DNA from 3 places in the Tardiphaga sp. 619_E2_N8_4 genome. Region 1 is predicted to be linked to each of the others. Evidence: riboswitches for the same ligand, from Rfam matches in the RefSeq annotation. Region 1 holds a riboswitch; each other region holds the start of a gene.

Region 1 (5,195 bases):
CCTCCTCACCATGAGGGGCGGAGTGAAGGCATCGCACCAAACAAAAATGCCCGGCTTTCGCCGGGCATTTCGTAACCAGTCAAAGAATGCTCTCGCTTACGCGATCACTTCCTTGGTCTTTTCGGCGCGCTTGCGGTCGTTGGCATCGAGATGCTTCTTGCGCAGGCGGATTGACTTCGGGGTGATCTCGACCAGCTCGTCGCTCTCGATATAGGCCAGCGCCTTTTCAAGGGTCATGCGGATCGGCGGCGTCAAACGCACCGCTTCGTCCTTCGACGTGGTGCGGATGTTGGAGAGCTGCTTGCCCTTGAGAACGTTGAGTTCGAGATCGTTCTCGCGGGTGTGCTCGCCGATGATCATGCCCTTGTAGACCTTCCAGCCGGGCTCGATCATCATCGGGCCGCGATCTTCCAGCTTGAACATGGCGTAGGCCACCGCTTCGCCCTGGTCGTTGGAGATCAACACACCGTTACGGCGGCCGGCGATCTCGCCCTTGTAGGGCAGGTAGTCGTGGAACAGGCGGTTCATGATCGCGGTACCCTTGGTATCGGTCATGAGTTCGCCCTGATAGCCGATCAGGCCGCGGGTCGGCGCGTAGAACACCAGACGCAGGCGGTTGCCGCCCGAAGGACGCATCTCGATCATCTCGGCCTTGCGTTCGCTCATCTTCTGAACGACCACGCCGGAGAATTCCTCATCGACGTCGATGACGACTTCCTCGACCGGCTCCAGCGTGTTGCCGTTTTCGTCCTTGGTAAGAACCACGCGTGGACGCGACACCGACAGTTCGAAGCCTTCGCGGCGCATGTTCTCGATCAGGATCGCGAGCTGCAATTCGCCGCGGCCCGACACTTCCATCGCGTCACGATCGGCGGATTCGACGACCTTGAGCGCGACATTGCCTTCGGCTTCGCGCAACAGGCGGTCGCGGATCAGGCGGCTGGTGACCTTGTCGCCTTCGGTGCCGGCGAGCGGCGAGTTGTTGACGATGAAGGACATCGACACGGTCGGCGGATCGATCGGCTGCGCCTGGATCGGAATTTCAACCGACGGATCGCAGAAGGTATCGGCAACAGTGCCCTTCGGCAGGCCGGCGATGGCAACGATGTCGCCGGCTTCGGCGAGTTCCACCGGCTGGCGCTCAAGGCCGCGGAAGGCCAGGATCTTGGTGATACGGCCGGTTTCGACGACCTTGCCGTCACGCGACAGCACCTTGACGGCCTGGTTCGGCTTCACCGAACCGGCCGAGATGCGACCGGTGATGATGCGACCGAGATAGGGGTTGGCTTCCAGGATGGTTCCGAGCATGCGGAACGCACCTTCTTCAACCACCGGCGGCGCGACATGCTTGATGACGAGATCGAACAGCGGCTTCATGCCGACATCATGCGACGCGTCCGGGCTGTCGGCCATCCAGCCGTTGCGGCCCGATCCGTACAGAATCGGGAAATCGAGCTGGTCGTCGGTGGCGTCGAGCGCTGCGAACAGGTCGAACACTTCGTTGACGACTTCGGTGATGCGGGCGTCCTGACGGTCGACCTTGTTGATCGCGACGATCGGCTTGAGGCCGAGCTTCAGCGCCTTGCCGACCACGAACTTGGTCTGCGGCATCGGGCCTTCAGCGGCGTCGACGAGCACAATCACGCCATCGACCATCGACAGGATGCGTTCGACTTCGCCGCCGAAGTCAGCGTGGCCCGGGGTGTCGACGATGTTGATCTGGACTTCATCCCACAGCACCGAGGTGCACTTGGCGAGAATGGTGATGCCGCGCTCTTTTTCGATGTCGTTCGAATCCATCGCGCGTTCCTGGACGCGCTGATTGTCGCGATACGTGCCCGACTGCTGCAGCAGCTTGTCCACGAGAGTGGTTTTGCCGTGGTCAACGTGGGCGATGATAGCAATGTTGCGAAGGTTCATAGGTCTTCTTCTGGTTACGGTCTGGGTGCCCTTGAGCGGGTTCAACAAGACATGCTCGACAACAAAAGGCTTATGCCTTGCGCTCGAGCGCGTTCGATAACTGCCTCGTCTGAAAACGCGCTGGGGCAATCCCTCCAAAAGCAAACCCGGCCAGAAGGGGCCGGGTACTCGGACGCGTTGCGGCGCAATATAGGGGGAAATCGCCGAAAAACAATGCGAATCTGCCAAATGGTTAGCCCAATTTCGGGTCCAGAACCGTGGCCCAAAGGGCCATATCGGCCCGATCCCGCAAGGTAACGGTCATTTGGCCGCTTTGGCCGTCGATTTTGACGTGACCGAAGAACTGCATGCCGGCCGACGGGGGCAAATTCTGCTTATCGGGCCCCGGCGCCTTCACGAAACGGACCTCAGGACCGAAGGTATTGTCGAGCGCCGCCGGCCCGAAGGTTCCGGCGTGAAACGGGCCCGAAACGAACTCCCAGAACGGCTCGAAATCCTGAAACTGCGCCTTTTCCGGATTGTAGTAATGCGCCGCCGTGTAATGCACGTCGGCGGTCAGCCAGACCGTGTTGCGGATACCGGCCGATTTGATGAAGCGCAGGATATCGGCGATTTCCAGCTCGCGGCCCCGCACTGGTCCGTCGCCCTGCGCGATGGCCTCAGACCCGGTTTTGTCGGCGGCGTTGTCATAGACGACGAGGCCGATCGGCATATCCGAGGCGATGACCTTCCAGGTCGCCTTCGAGGCCATCAATGCGCGCTTCAGCCAGGCCATCTGCTCCGGACCGACGAAATACGCATCGGGACCATAGCTCTCCTGCAGGTTCGGGCCGTTGGGCCCACGATAGCTGCGCTCGTCCAGCATGAAGACATCGAGATGCGGGCCGTAATTCAGCGTACGATAGACGCGGCCAGGCTCGTTCGGATTGATCGAGATCGGATACATCTCGTGAAAGGCACGCGCACCGCGCGCCGCCAGCAGCGTGACGTCGCGCTCCTTGTAGGACGCGGGCAACTGCTTCGATGAAGACCAGTTGTTGGTGACCTCGTGATCGTCCCACTGGCCGAAGATCGGCACCTGCGCATTGAAGGCGCGGACATTGTCGTCGAGCAGATTGTATTTGTGCGCGGCGCGGAATTCATCGAGCGTTTCGGCGACCTTCGCCTTCTCCGGCACCGTGATGGTGTTCTTCCAGATCGCGCCGTCAGGCAGTTTCGTTTCAGGCAGGATCGGACCATCGGCGTAGATCGTATCGCCGGAATGGATCAGGAAATCCGGGTTGTGCTTTCGCATGGTGGCGAAGGTGACCATGCCGCCATCGTCAGCATTGATACCCCAGCCCTGGCCGGCGACATCGCCGCCCCAGACAAAGGACACATCGCGGCGATCCGCCGGCGCGGTGCGGAAGCGGCCGATCACGGGCTCGCCGACGATGTCGGTATGCGAGAGATCGCGGAATTTGACACGGTAGAAGATGTCCTGCCCGGCTGGCAGATTATCGAGCAGCAACTTCGCCGTGAAATCGCTCTCGGGCAGCGCCGTGATAACCGGCAACATGCGCGCATTGCTGAAGGATTCGGTAGTGGCGACTTCCACCATCATCTGCGCCGGGCGATCGGCGCGCGACCAGATCATGCCGCTGCTCGTCCCGACATCGCCGGACTGCACGCCATGCGACACGACCGGACGATCCGCCGCACGGCTGAGGTAAGGCATCGCCAGGAAGCTTGCGCCTGCTGCGGCTGAGTGCGCGAGGAAGCGACGACGGGATAAACGTAGTGCCATGGCGAACTCCTGATCCTGGCTCTGGCACCCGTGGTGCTAGGCAGAACACTTGACGCTGCGATGACAGGTGATGCGCAATATCAACACCCGCCAAAGCAAGTTGCGAATGGCTGGCAGCTTGATTGACACATTTGGAAATTTCACCTTAACGTGAACGCGACGGTTCCCTTCGGGGATCAAAAGGGAATGCGGTGAGGGGATCCCCCGATTCCGCGGCTGCCCCCGCAACTGTAAGCGGCGAGCCTGCGCCAAGAGCCACTGGGTGTTCACCTGGGAAGGCGGCGACAGGCACTGACCCGCGAGCCAGGAGACCTGCCGCCAGTCGTGGTCACACGCGAGCACATTGGGCGGGGTGTCCTGGTGGAAGTCACACTGCCTGTTTGAAAGCGGCGGGGCGACTTGGTTTGCGGTGACGTGCCACGTAACCGCGAGTCCTGTTCATGACCTCCGTTTCTCCCGTTGCATTGAAGCGACATACTCCCTTTCTTTATTCTGTTGCTCTCTCCTGCTTGTTGTGTCCGAGCGAAAGCTGGTCGCAAACCTCACAGTCGAGCCAGACGCTCGATCCTGTTGTCGTTCAGCCGTCAGCGACACCTCAACGCGCACGCCGCGCCACGAACGGCAATGCATCGCGCGCTGCGCGCTCGCGGCAGCAGCGCAATGTCGCCGCCAATACCGGCGCGCCGGTTGCCACGCCGACAGGCCCCGTCTTCGCAGCGCCGACGCTCAACCTCACCGGCACCACATCCACCGGCAGCCGCCTCGGCCTGACGCGCCTGCAGACGCCGGCCAGCGTCGAGGTCATCTCAGCGGAAACCATGGCCGAACGCGGCCAGCAGAATCTGATTGACGCCGTGACACAGAACGCCACCGGCTTCACCGCAAGCCCGGCGCCGGGCAATGGCAGCATCGCCTTCAACACCCGCGGCTTCACCGGCAACGGCACCGTGATGACTCTGTATGACGGCACACGGCTCTATGTCGGCTCGGGCACGCTGACCTTCCCCTATGATACCTGGTCAGCTGAGCGCGTTGAGGTGCTACGCGGCCCGGCATCGGTGATGTATGGCGAAGGAGCCGTCGGCGGCGCCATCAACGTCATCTCGAAACTGCCGCTTTGGGTGCCGCGCAATCAGGCCGAAATCTCGCTCGACAGCAACATGACCCGGCGCATTGCAGTGGATAGCGGTGGACCGATCAACAAGGATGTCGCCTATCGCATCACCGCGACCGGCAACATGTCGGACGGCTGGGTCGATCGTGACAACACCTCCAATGTCGAAGTGCATGCCGCCGTCCAGATCAAGCAGACCGAAGACATCACCTGGACGATCTCTACGGATTACGGCGATCGCAGCCCGTCGCGCTATTTCGGCACACCGCTGATCAACGGCAAGCTCGATGAGTCCCTGCGCTTCAGGAATTACAATGTCGGCGACAGCAGCATCCGCTATCAGGACAGCTGGAACCAGGTGAAGACCGAGTGGCA
Region 2 (5,195 bases), 3.6 Mb from region 1:
GCGGATGTGTTCCGGGCTCGATATGGGTGCGCGCCGAGGAAAGTCAAAAATGTCAAAAAAGCCCAATAAAACAAGCCGCCGCCCTGCCAAAAAGGCTCCCGCGACCCGCACGACGAAGACCGCGGCAAAACGTCCGCGACCAGCCGCCGCTCCCCCGACGGAGGAGCGGATCGCGCTCGCCCTCGAAGCAATTGCCGCGGGTATGGCTGCCACGGCGCCGAAGCGCTCCAATGCCGATTCTCTGGCCAGCGCCGAGGCCTTCATCTGGCATCCCGACGGCCGCCTGGCTCCCGTACCGAAGGTCAGCCGGGTCGATATTGGCCTGCTGCAGGGCATCAATCAGCAGGTCGACACTCTGATCGAGAACACCCGGCGTTTCGCCAACGGCCTGCCAGCCAATAACGCGCTGCTGTGGGGCGCACGCGGCATGGGCAAGTCGTCACTGGTCAAGGCCGCCCATGCCTCGGTCAATGCCAGCAAGTCCGTCGCCGGCCGCCTCAAGCTGGTCGAAATCCATCGCGAGGATATTGAAAGTCTGCCCGCCCTGATGGAACAGATCCGCGCTTCGGATTTCTATTTCATCGTGTTCTGCGATGATCTTTCTTTCGACGGCAACGATGCGTCCTACAAATCGCTGAAAGCCGTATTGGAAGGCGGCATCGAAGGCCGGCCGGACAACGTGATCCTCTATGCGACCTCGAACCGCCGCCATCTTCTGGCGCGCGAGATGATCGAGAACGAACGCTCGACCGCGATCAATCCCGGCGAAGCGGTCGAAGAGAAGGTGTCGCTGTCGGATCGTTTCGGCCTCTGGCTCGGCTTCCACAAATGCAGCCAGGACGAATATCTCGACATGGTGCGCGGCTATTGCAGCCACTATGGCCTCAAGACCGACGCCGCCGAGCTGGAGCGAGACGCATTGGAATGGTCGACCACCCGTGGCTCGCGCTCAGGTCGCGTGGCCTGGCAATTCGTACAGGAACTCGCTGGCCGTCTCGGCATGAAGCTGGCCACAAAGTAAAGGCAAATGCCGCCCCGTCATGACAACGGGGCGGCATTCGACTCGCCCTAGGCGAGGCTTCGCAACTCACGTGCCGCCGCGACCATATTCACGAGCGCAGGCCGCACCTCCTCCCATTTGCGGGTCTTCAGCCCGCAATCGGGATTGATCCAGAGCTGGGAGTCCGCCAGCCGCTGCCGTGCAAGCTTGAGCAGATCGACCATATCGCGCGTTTCAGGCACCCGCGGCGAGTGGATGTCGTAAACGCCCGGACCTATCTCGTTCGGGTACTTGTAGGTCCTGAATGCATCGAGCAGTTCCATCTTCGACCGTGACGTTTCGATGGAGATCACGTCGGCGTCCATGGCACCGATCGCGTCGATGATGTCGTTGAACTCCGAGTAGCACATATGCGTATGGATCTGCGTGTCGTCACGCACACCCGACGAACAGATACGGAAGCTCTCCACGGCCCAATCGAGATAGGACTTCCATTCCGATTTGCGCAGCGGAAGCCCTTCGCGGAGTGCCGCTTCGTCGATCTGGATCATACCGGCCCCAGCCTTTTCAAGATCGGCCACCTCATCGCGTATCGCGAGCGCGATCTGGCGACAGGCGACTTCGCGGGGAATGTCATCACGCACGAATGACCAGTTCAGGATCGTGACAGGCCCTGTCAGCATCGCCTTCATCGGCCGGTCGGTGAGCGACTGCGAATAGTGCCACCATTCGACGGTCATGGGATGTGGCCGGGACACATCTCCAAACAAGACAGGAGGCCGTACATAACGGGAGCCATAGGACTGGACCCAGCCATGCTTGGTGAAGGCGAAGCCGGAAAGTTGCTCGCCAAAATACTGCACCATGTCGTTGCGCTCGAACTCGCCATGCACCAACACATCGAGACCGATATTCTCCTGCCAGCGCACCGCCCTCGCCGTCTGATTCTGCAGGAACGTCTTGTAGGCGGCATCGCTGAGTGTGCCCCTGACATGGGCCCCGCGTGCGTTTCTCACTTCCGCGGTCTGCGGAAACGAGCCGATGGTCGTTGTCGGGAATGCCGGCAGCTTGAAGCGTCGATGCTGATCGGCCGCACGTGTGGCAAAGTCACTGCTGCGACGACGCATGGTCGCATCAACAGAAGCGACGCGTTTGGCGACCGCAAGATCGTGGATCTTCGACGATGCCAGTCGCGCAGCCGCCGCGGCATCCGACGCGGCAAGCGTTGCAGCGACATCAGCGCGGTTGCCAGCCAGCGCTGCTCCAAGTGCGGCCAGCTCTTCCATCTTCTGGATCGAAAAAGCCAGCCAGCTTTTGACGTCCGGATCGAGATCAGTCTCAAGGCTGAGATCGATCGGCACATGTAGCAGCGAACAGGACGGCGCGAGCTCAACGCGATCCCTCCCCAGGAGATCGACCATGGGTTCCAGACTATCGAGCAAGCTGGACAAATCGGACCGCCAGATATTGCGGCCATCGATCACGCCCAGCGAGAGGATCATGTCCTTCCGCGCCTTCGCAGCGACTTCATCGAACTGGTCCTGCGCGCGGACCAGATCGAGATGAAGCCCGGCGACGGGAAGTGACAGGGCCAGATCGAGGTTGTCGCCAAGTTCGCCAAAATAAGTGTTCAGCATGATCCTGAGTTGCGGGACCGCTTCTGCAAAGGCGGCGTAAGTCCGCTGCAGCGCCTGCTGGGCCGGTGCGTCGAGATCGAGCACCAGACACGGCTCGTCCAGTTGTACCCATTCGGCGCCTCTGTCGGCCAATTCCCCGAGCACCTCGACGTAAACAGGCAGCAATCTGTCGAGCAGCGTCACCGGATCGAATGACGCATCCGCACTCTTGGCCAGTTTCAGATAGGTCACAGGCCCAATCAGCACAGGTCGTGTCTGATAGCCCAGCGATCTCGCCTCTTCGTACTCCTTGATCGGCTTGCGCGATGCGAGACTAAACGTCTGATCCGGCGTCACCTCCGGGACCATGAAATGGTAGTTGGTATCAAACCACTTGGTCATCTCCTGCGCTGGCACGCCGTGGGACGCATCATGAGACCCATGCGTACAGGCCTCGTCATGCGCGGTGCCTTGTGATCCACGTGCCATGGCAAAATAGGTCGCGAAGGAAACGTCTCCGCCCTTCCAGCCATAGACCTTCGGAATAGCGCCTACCATGACGCTGGTATCGAGTACCTGATCGTAGAACGAGAAGTCGTTCGACGGCATGACCGTGATCCCAAGCGACTTCTGACGTGCCCAGTTTGCGGCACGCAGCCCGACGCCGACATCGATCAGCGCATTCTCGTCGATTGCACCGGACCAATAGCTTTCCAGCGCCATCTTGAGCTCACGCCGCGGACCGATCCGTGGCGTTCCCAACGTAGCAACAGGAAGCGAGGACGTAGATTTGGCAGAAGACTTGGAAGAAGTAGACTTTGACACAGTAGACATGGCTTAACCCCAATGATTGGGGGCAAAAGGCCAAAGTGACACGTCTGGATTCCACGACGGCAGTCGCGGAATCGCAACCGCACCACCGGGACACCCCGCCCGAGGACGTTTATGTTGTCGAGGCAGGTCTCCTGGCTCGCGGGTCAATGCTGCTGTCCGGCCTTCCCAAAACCTTTGCGGGTCTCAGTGACTTTAATGGACAGCGGCTCACCGCTTACAGTTGCGGGGGCAGCTCCGGCCTTGGCTTAACGCCTCACCGGCTTCCCTCTTAGCTTCGGGCAAACCTTCCCGAAGAACCACGACATGTCCACATATGGGCAACATCGCGCGGCAGTCAACCGAGCTTGCGCGCGCAAGCTGCCCACTCGCAGCAGCGCGTTGAAGAGTCCGGAGCTGGAGTGGGCCGTAGCCCCGAGATCAAACGCATCAAGCCCGGCACGAGGCCGGGCTTGCTTAAATGCGAACTACACTTCGTGGATTGCGCTTACGCCCCGTTGAGGAACTGCAGCGGATCGACCGGCGACGAGCCCTTGCGGATCTCGAAGTGAAGCTGCGGCGAAGTAACCTCACCGGACTGGCCGGACTTGCCGATCACCTGACCGCGCTTGATGGTCTCGCCACGCTTCACCATCAGCTCACTCGCATGGGCATATGCGGTGACGTAGCCGTTGGAGTGACGAACGAGGACCAGATTGCCGTAACCCTTCAGCTCGTTGCCGGAATAGGCAACGACGCCATCTTCGGCAGCCTTGATCGGCGTGCCTTCCGGCACGGCGACGTTGATGCCGTCGTTGGACTTGCCATTGGTCTTGGCGCCATAGCCTGTGACCACGCGGCCGCGCACCGGCCAACGGAACGTCGGCAAAGCGCCGGTTGCGTCAGCGGCTTTAGTTGGCGATTCCGGCGCGGTTTCTTCAGGCGTCGTCGTGGCACTTGCCAGACGGGCCTTCTGTGCGGGTTCGGCAGAAGCAACACGGGCCACGGCAGCGGACGTAACCGCGCCAGCCGGAGCGGCCGTCACGGCTGCGACGGGCGCAGCAAGCGGCGCGGCCGCGGGAGCCGCAGAAGCCGTACGCGCGCCTGGTATCGTGATCTTGGAGCCGAGCTTCAACTGGGCAGTCGGCGCCAGACCATTGGCGCGCGCGAGTTCGGCGACCGACACGTTGTTCCGGCGCGAGATGCTCATCAGCGTATCGCCGCGATTGACGAAATGCGTGGTCGATGTGCCGAAGGCAGGTTTGCTCGGAGCAGCAGCAACGGCCGGAGTTGCCGCGGCGCCCTGACGCGGAATGATCAGCGACTGGCCGGGCGACAGCGCGCGCGGCCCCTTGTAGCCATTGGCCTGCAGGATCGCAGCCGACGAAACGTTGTAGCGTTTCGCCAGACCATCGAGCGTATCGCTGGTGCCGACGATGATCGAGGTGCCGCCATCACGGGCAAGGCCGTTGGTCGCTGCAACCGAGCGCGGTGCCGTGGAGCCGGTGGTTTCGATCGGCGTACGTGCGGGCGGCGGCGTATACATACCGTTGCCGCCCCCGCTGACGGGAGCAGCCGATGCAACCGGACGGGCTGTCGGATAGGACTGCGGCGCCGAGATCGGCGGCGGCAATGGCTGGGATTGATACTGCGGCTGCGGATTATAGGCCGGACGCTGATATTGTGGCAGTTCCTGGCGCTCGACCGGCGCGCGCGGTGCGCGCTGCGGTACCGAGCCGGTGGTTTCACCTTGCCAGCCAAAGCCACGG
Region 3 (5,195 bases), 2.1 Mb from region 1:
AATAGCCGAGCGGGCGGGACGCATCGGAGACAAAGTTGATCAGATTGCTGTAATCGGTGGAAAAGCCTGTGACCGACAGCACGACGCGGCCGTTGAAGAGGCTCTGGTCGATACCCGCGTCATAGCCGAAATTGGTTTCCGGCGTCAGGTTTCTGCTGCCGTAGGTCGTGTCGTAAAGCTGAAACAGCGTCGGCGCTTTTGCGCCGGTGCCAGCGCTGGCGCGGAATTTGGTGCCGGTTTCTGTAATGTTGTAGGCAGCCGTAGCGCGCCAGGTCTCGAAGCGGGCAACGTCGACGACGTCATCGACCCGGCCGCCGAGCGTGACGTTGAGCCGTTCACCGATCGGCACAGACCACAAAGCGAAGATCGAGTTGGTGTCCTGCTGTTTGGCTAGCAGCGGCGTCAATGGGCCGGCAACAGGCGAGATATTCGTGCTGTAGGTCTGCGCGGTCTCGGTCTGTGTCTTGGCACCATAGACGAGGGAGCCGAATGCGCCGAGCTTCAGGGTCGCCTGATATTCGGCGCCGAGACTGTTGCCGACATAATCGGAGATTTTCTCGGTGGTGTTTGCCGGCAACCTGTTGGTGCGATAGCTGACGTCGTCAAACATCCGCTCGGTGTGCGTATTCGACACGGTGACATTGTGAGTCAGAATGCCACCGAATGAATCGATGCCGACGCGTCCATAGACGGTTTGCAGCAGACGCGTCGCCGCTGACGGCGTATCCGGAAGCGTTCCCGTTGCTGCATCATAGGCCGAGCGCGTGAACGAATGGACGATGCCTGACTCAAGCCGGATGCCTTCGCCTGCATCGTAGCCGATGCGCGCCGAGCCGCCGACGCGATCGAAGCTGTCGTTTTCGAGATTCGGAAAACGTGCTTCGAGGGCAGGGATACGATAACCGTAACGCGAGAAACCGTTGCTGTGCTGACCGCCGCCGGTGAAGGCATAGGACCACGGACCGTTGGATCCGGTCAGCGATCCCTGCGTCATGACGGTGCCATAGCTGCCGGCTTCCGTGCGGACATTGACCTGCGCAGGACCGGAGCCCTTCTTGGTGATGATGTTGACCACGCCGCTCATGGCGTCTGAGCCATAGAGCGCGCTCTGTGGCCCCTTCAGGACCTCGATGCGCTCGATGGCGGAGGGCGTGAACATGGCGAATTCGAAGTCGCCCGATGCAGCCGTGGGATCGTTGACGCGGATGCCGTCGATCATCACCAGGGTCTGGCCGGTATTGCCGCCGCGCAGGCGCACATTCGCGGTGCCGCCGGGGCCGCCATTTTCGCTGATATCGAGGCCAGGCACGGTGCGCAGCGCATCGACCAGCGAGCCGGGATTGCTGGTCGCAATGGTTTCGCCTGACACCACGCTAATCGAACTGCCAGTGCGATTGAGCTGTTCGGGTGCTCTGTCCGCCGTCACTACGATTTCGGAGAGCTGCTCGGCACTGGACTGCGCATGCGCAGCACTGTGAGAGCAGGACAGAACAACAACGGCCGCAGTGCCTGCGGCCAAATTCCGGATAGTCATTTAACCCCTTCCGTCGACCCACCGTCGAACGAGTGTGAAACTCGTTACCGGCCGGTCTCCTGGCTCGCGGTGGTCTCCCGGTCCGCCTTCCCGAATCTGCGATGCAAATTCAGTGGCTTTGTGGACCCGGAATGGCCGCTTACAGTTGCGGGGGCAGCCGCGGCATAGGGGATATTTCCCCGCACCGCATTCCCGTTTCACCTCCTCGCGGAGGCACCGATAACGACAGACAGGAAGCACAGCGCGCCGCGCGGTGCAACAGCCATCACCGCGTTGTGGACTCTATTGCTCGTGCTGTAGCGCGGCGAGCACGTCGTCGGGGCGCTCGACCATCATCATGTGGCCAGTGCCGGGCAGAATCACCGTGCGGGCGTTTTTCAATGCGGCGGCCAGGGTCTTGCCGGCCTTGGCGGGAGTCATCATGTCCCGCTCGCCGAGGATGAGCGTGACCGGGATATCAAGCTGGCCTGCAGCAGTCAGCGCATTCTGGTATGTATTGCAGGCGTTGAGATCGGCGAACAACACGCCCGGCTTTGTGGCTTCGAGCACGCGCTGCGCACCGCTATGCATCCACAACCCCGGCGCGAGGCTGCCGCCGAGTTCGGCGCGAAAGCCGAGCCCCCAGATCGACACCATATCGATAGCGGAATGCTGATTGGCTTCGGCATCCTTCAACAGATCCGGGCCGACGGTCATCGTCCCTGCCGTGCCCATCAGGTCGAGGCGCGTGACTTTACCGGGATGCCGCGCTGCGGTCTCCAGCGCAATCAGCGAGCCCATGGAATGGCCGATCAGCCGCGCCGTCATTGCGCCCGCTGCATCGATCAATGCTGCGGTCCAGTCGGCGAGATCGGCGATGGTCGTGAGCGCTTCACCTTTCGAGCGACCATGGCCGGGCAGATCCGGCGCTAGTACGGCGAAGCCATGATGCGCGAACCAGCGCGTATGCAGCGCCCAGGTCGAGTGATCGAAGCCGGCACCATGGATCATCACAACGACTGGGAGGGATGGATCGAACGTGCGGCCACCATTCGCGATATAGGTCTCGTGACCGTTGACGGTGAGTTGCATCGCTCAGCCCTTCTGCGAGACGCGCAGCGCCTGCGCGAGGTCATCGATGATGTCATCGGCGGCTTCGATGCCGATGGAGAGACGGATCAGCTCCTCGCCGATGCCGGCGGCCTTGAGCTGCTCGGCGTCCATCTGCTGATGCGTGGTGCTGCCGGGATGAATGACCAGTGTCTTGGCGTCGCCGACATTGGCGAGGTGACTGGTCAGCTTGAGCGCCTCGATGAATTTGCGCCCGGCATTGCGGCCGCCCTTGATGCCGAAGGAAACGATGGAGCCGGCGCCGCGCGGTAGCAAGCGTTTTGCGAGTTCGTAATCCGGATGGTTCTCCAGCGACGGATGCAGTACCCAGTCGACGGCCTTGTTGGCCGTGAGCGCTGCGAGCACCGCATGGGTATTGGCCATGTGGCGCTCCATGCGAATGCCTAGCGTCTCGACGCCCTGCAGCAGCTGGAAGGCATTGGTCGGCGAGAGACACGCGCCGAAATCGCGCAATCCTTCCGTACGGGCACGCATGATGAAGGCGGCAGTGCCGAACTGTTCGTCGAAGACGATGCCGTGATAGCCGGCATAGGGTTCGGTCAATTGCGGGAACTTGCCGGAGGCGTGCCAGTCGAAGCGGCCGCCATCGATAATGACGCCGCCGATAGCGATGCCATGGCCGCCGATCCATTTGGTTGCGGAGTTCATCACGATATCGGCGCCAAGCTCGATCGGCCGCGACAGGAACGGCGTCGCGAAGGTGTTGTCGATCAGCAGCGGGATCTTCGCGGCGTGGGCAATGTCGGCAACGGCGGGAATGTCGAGCACTTCGAGGCCGGGATTGCCGATGGTTTCGCCGATCACCAGTTTCGTGTTCGGCTTGATCGCTGCCTTGAAGGCGTCGAGATCGCGCGGCTTGACGAAACTCGTGGTGATGCCGAAGCGCGGCAGCGTGTGGGCCAGCAAGTTGATGGTGCCGCCATAGAGCGAGGACGACGCCACGATGTGATCGCCGGCATTGAGCAATGTGGCGATGGCGAGATGCAGTGCCGCCATGCCTGACGCGGTGCACACGGCGCCGACGCCGTTTTCGAGTGCGGCGAGGCGCTCTTCCAGCACCGCCGTCGTCGGATTTGAAATGCGCGTATAGATGTGGCCGGCACGTTCGAGATTGAACAGCGCAGCAGCGTGATCCGAATCCTGAAACACATAGGATGTGGTCTGGTAGATCGGCACGGCGCGCGCGCCGGTGATCGCGTCCGGATGCTGGCCGGCATGCAGACTCAGCGTTTCAAAAGCAGGCGGTTTGGGTGCTGGCATGGTCGTTTTATCCCTGGACGCAATTTGCGCCATCTATGGCACGAATCGGATGCGAGTGTGAGTCGGCGATATTTCAACTGATGGAACGAAACGCGGGGTGGCGACTTGTAGGAGGTCGATCACGCGGGAGAGTTATCATGAAGAAATTGCTGCTGTGCACTGCGGTTGCCGGTCTCGCGTTTTCATCGGTTGCGGCCGAGGCGAAAGGCTGTATCAAAGGCGCGATCATTGGCGGAATCGCCGGCCACTATGCAGGACATGGCAAGGTCGGCGTCGTTGCGGGGTGCGTGATCGGACGCCACGAGGCCAACAAGGCCGATGCGGAACGGGCGCAGAAGGCGCAGCATCCACAGCCGCCGAACGAGAATGGTCGCATCTAGATCGGCGTTGTTCTCAACGCTGGACGATGTTGCTAAAATTTGATGGACTAGACCGGTTCAGTAGAGCCTCACCCTCATCAGGTTGGGGTTCTTTTCGTCTCTGTACGATACCGGACGAGATTGGGCGTAGACGTGGTGCTGCATCGGGATGTGTTTTGGCTCGGCAAGCAATGGGCCGTGACCGGTTACGGAATTCAGGCTGTCAGCCAGAAGTACAATATGAAGTTCGATATCGAGGTGTCGCAGATCTGGAACGAGGATCTGGATGCGTTGATGCGCGATGAGCCGTGGTTCGATGCGCAGGATTTTGCACAGGCCGTGGATCGCGCGAGGCAGCGTGCGATGGAATCACCGCTGACGTTCAAGCCACCGCTGAGTGATGAACGATAGCGGCAGCGCATCATTGCAGGATTCAAATTTCAAACAGCCACTGTCCTGAAAACATGCGTTCGCATTCTCGCGGCGCTTGCGCGTCCGAGCTATGAGCATTCCTTCGACCCTCTTCGAAAAGAGGGCGTGCGGAACGCCGGGTGCCCGATGCACCCTTGGGCCTGATGCGAATGCGGTCTTCCGCATGGGGTAGTGCATCAGGACTTTCGGAAGCACGAGCGATTGCCCAGCGTTCCGCCTGCGGCGTTTTTTCGGTTGCTTGCACTTTGCCTCGACGAACGCTCCGATCGCGAATTAAAGTCCCAAGGCGATGGGAAGGGAGCCTCAAGCGAATAGGCCGGACACGTTTTGACTTGGTCGTCCGTCACGCTGTCCAGGGCTCTTTCCATCTCAAGGCCAGCCGTCTCCTTGCCAGTGGCAGTGCTGGCGCAGATCCGTCCTGCCCAAAGACAGACGTCACCCACGAACCGCGTAACGCCGCATCTCCGGCGTCCACCGCATCCAGCCCCGCGAACGTGACG

What was found. A riboswitch is a leader RNA that binds a small molecule or an ion and turns the genes downstream of it on or off. The one in region 1 is predicted to bind cobalamin.
Region 2: it holds a riboswitch for cobalamin, as region 1 does, so the genes downstream of both, metE (5-methyltetrahydropteroyltriglutamate--homocysteine S-methyltransferase) here and AB8A23_RS04120 (TonB-dependent receptor) in region 1, are expected to answer to the same signal.
Region 3: it holds a riboswitch for cobalamin, as region 1 does, so the genes downstream of both, AB8A23_RS14000 (TonB-dependent receptor plug domain-containing protein) here and AB8A23_RS04120 (TonB-dependent receptor) in region 1, are expected to answer to the same signal.

The regions. Positions count from the first base shown of each region.
Region 1 is NZ_JBPWQJ010000001.1:876,575-881,769, forward strand. Features, by position in the region: gene typA (translational GTPase TypA) at 97-1,920, opposite strand; gene AB8A23_RS04115 (alkaline phosphatase D family protein) at 2,153-3,706, opposite strand; cobalamin riboswitch at 3,852-4,040, shown strand; gene AB8A23_RS04120 (TonB-dependent receptor) at 4,147-5,195, shown strand, end outside.
Region 2 is NZ_JBPWQJ010000001.1:4,485,089-4,490,283, forward strand. Features, by position in the region: gene AB8A23_RS21575 (ATP-binding protein) at 50-1,021, shown strand; gene metE (5-methyltetrahydropteroyltriglutamate--homocysteine S-methyltransferase) at 1,069-3,450, opposite strand; cobalamin riboswitch at 3,555-3,766, opposite strand; gene AB8A23_RS21585 (peptidoglycan DD-metalloendopeptidase family protein) at 3,935-5,195, opposite strand, start outside.
Region 3 is NZ_JBPWQJ010000001.1:2,937,888-2,943,082, forward strand. Features, by position in the region: gene AB8A23_RS14000 (TonB-dependent receptor plug domain-containing protein) at 1-1,534, opposite strand, end outside; cobalamin riboswitch at 1,567-1,770, opposite strand; gene AB8A23_RS14005 (alpha/beta fold hydrolase) at 1,817-2,605, opposite strand; gene AB8A23_RS14010 (O-acetylhomoserine aminocarboxypropyltransferase) at 2,609-3,904, opposite strand; gene AB8A23_RS14015 (hypothetical protein) at 4,042-4,284, shown strand; gene AB8A23_RS14020 (hypothetical protein) at 4,504-4,674, shown strand.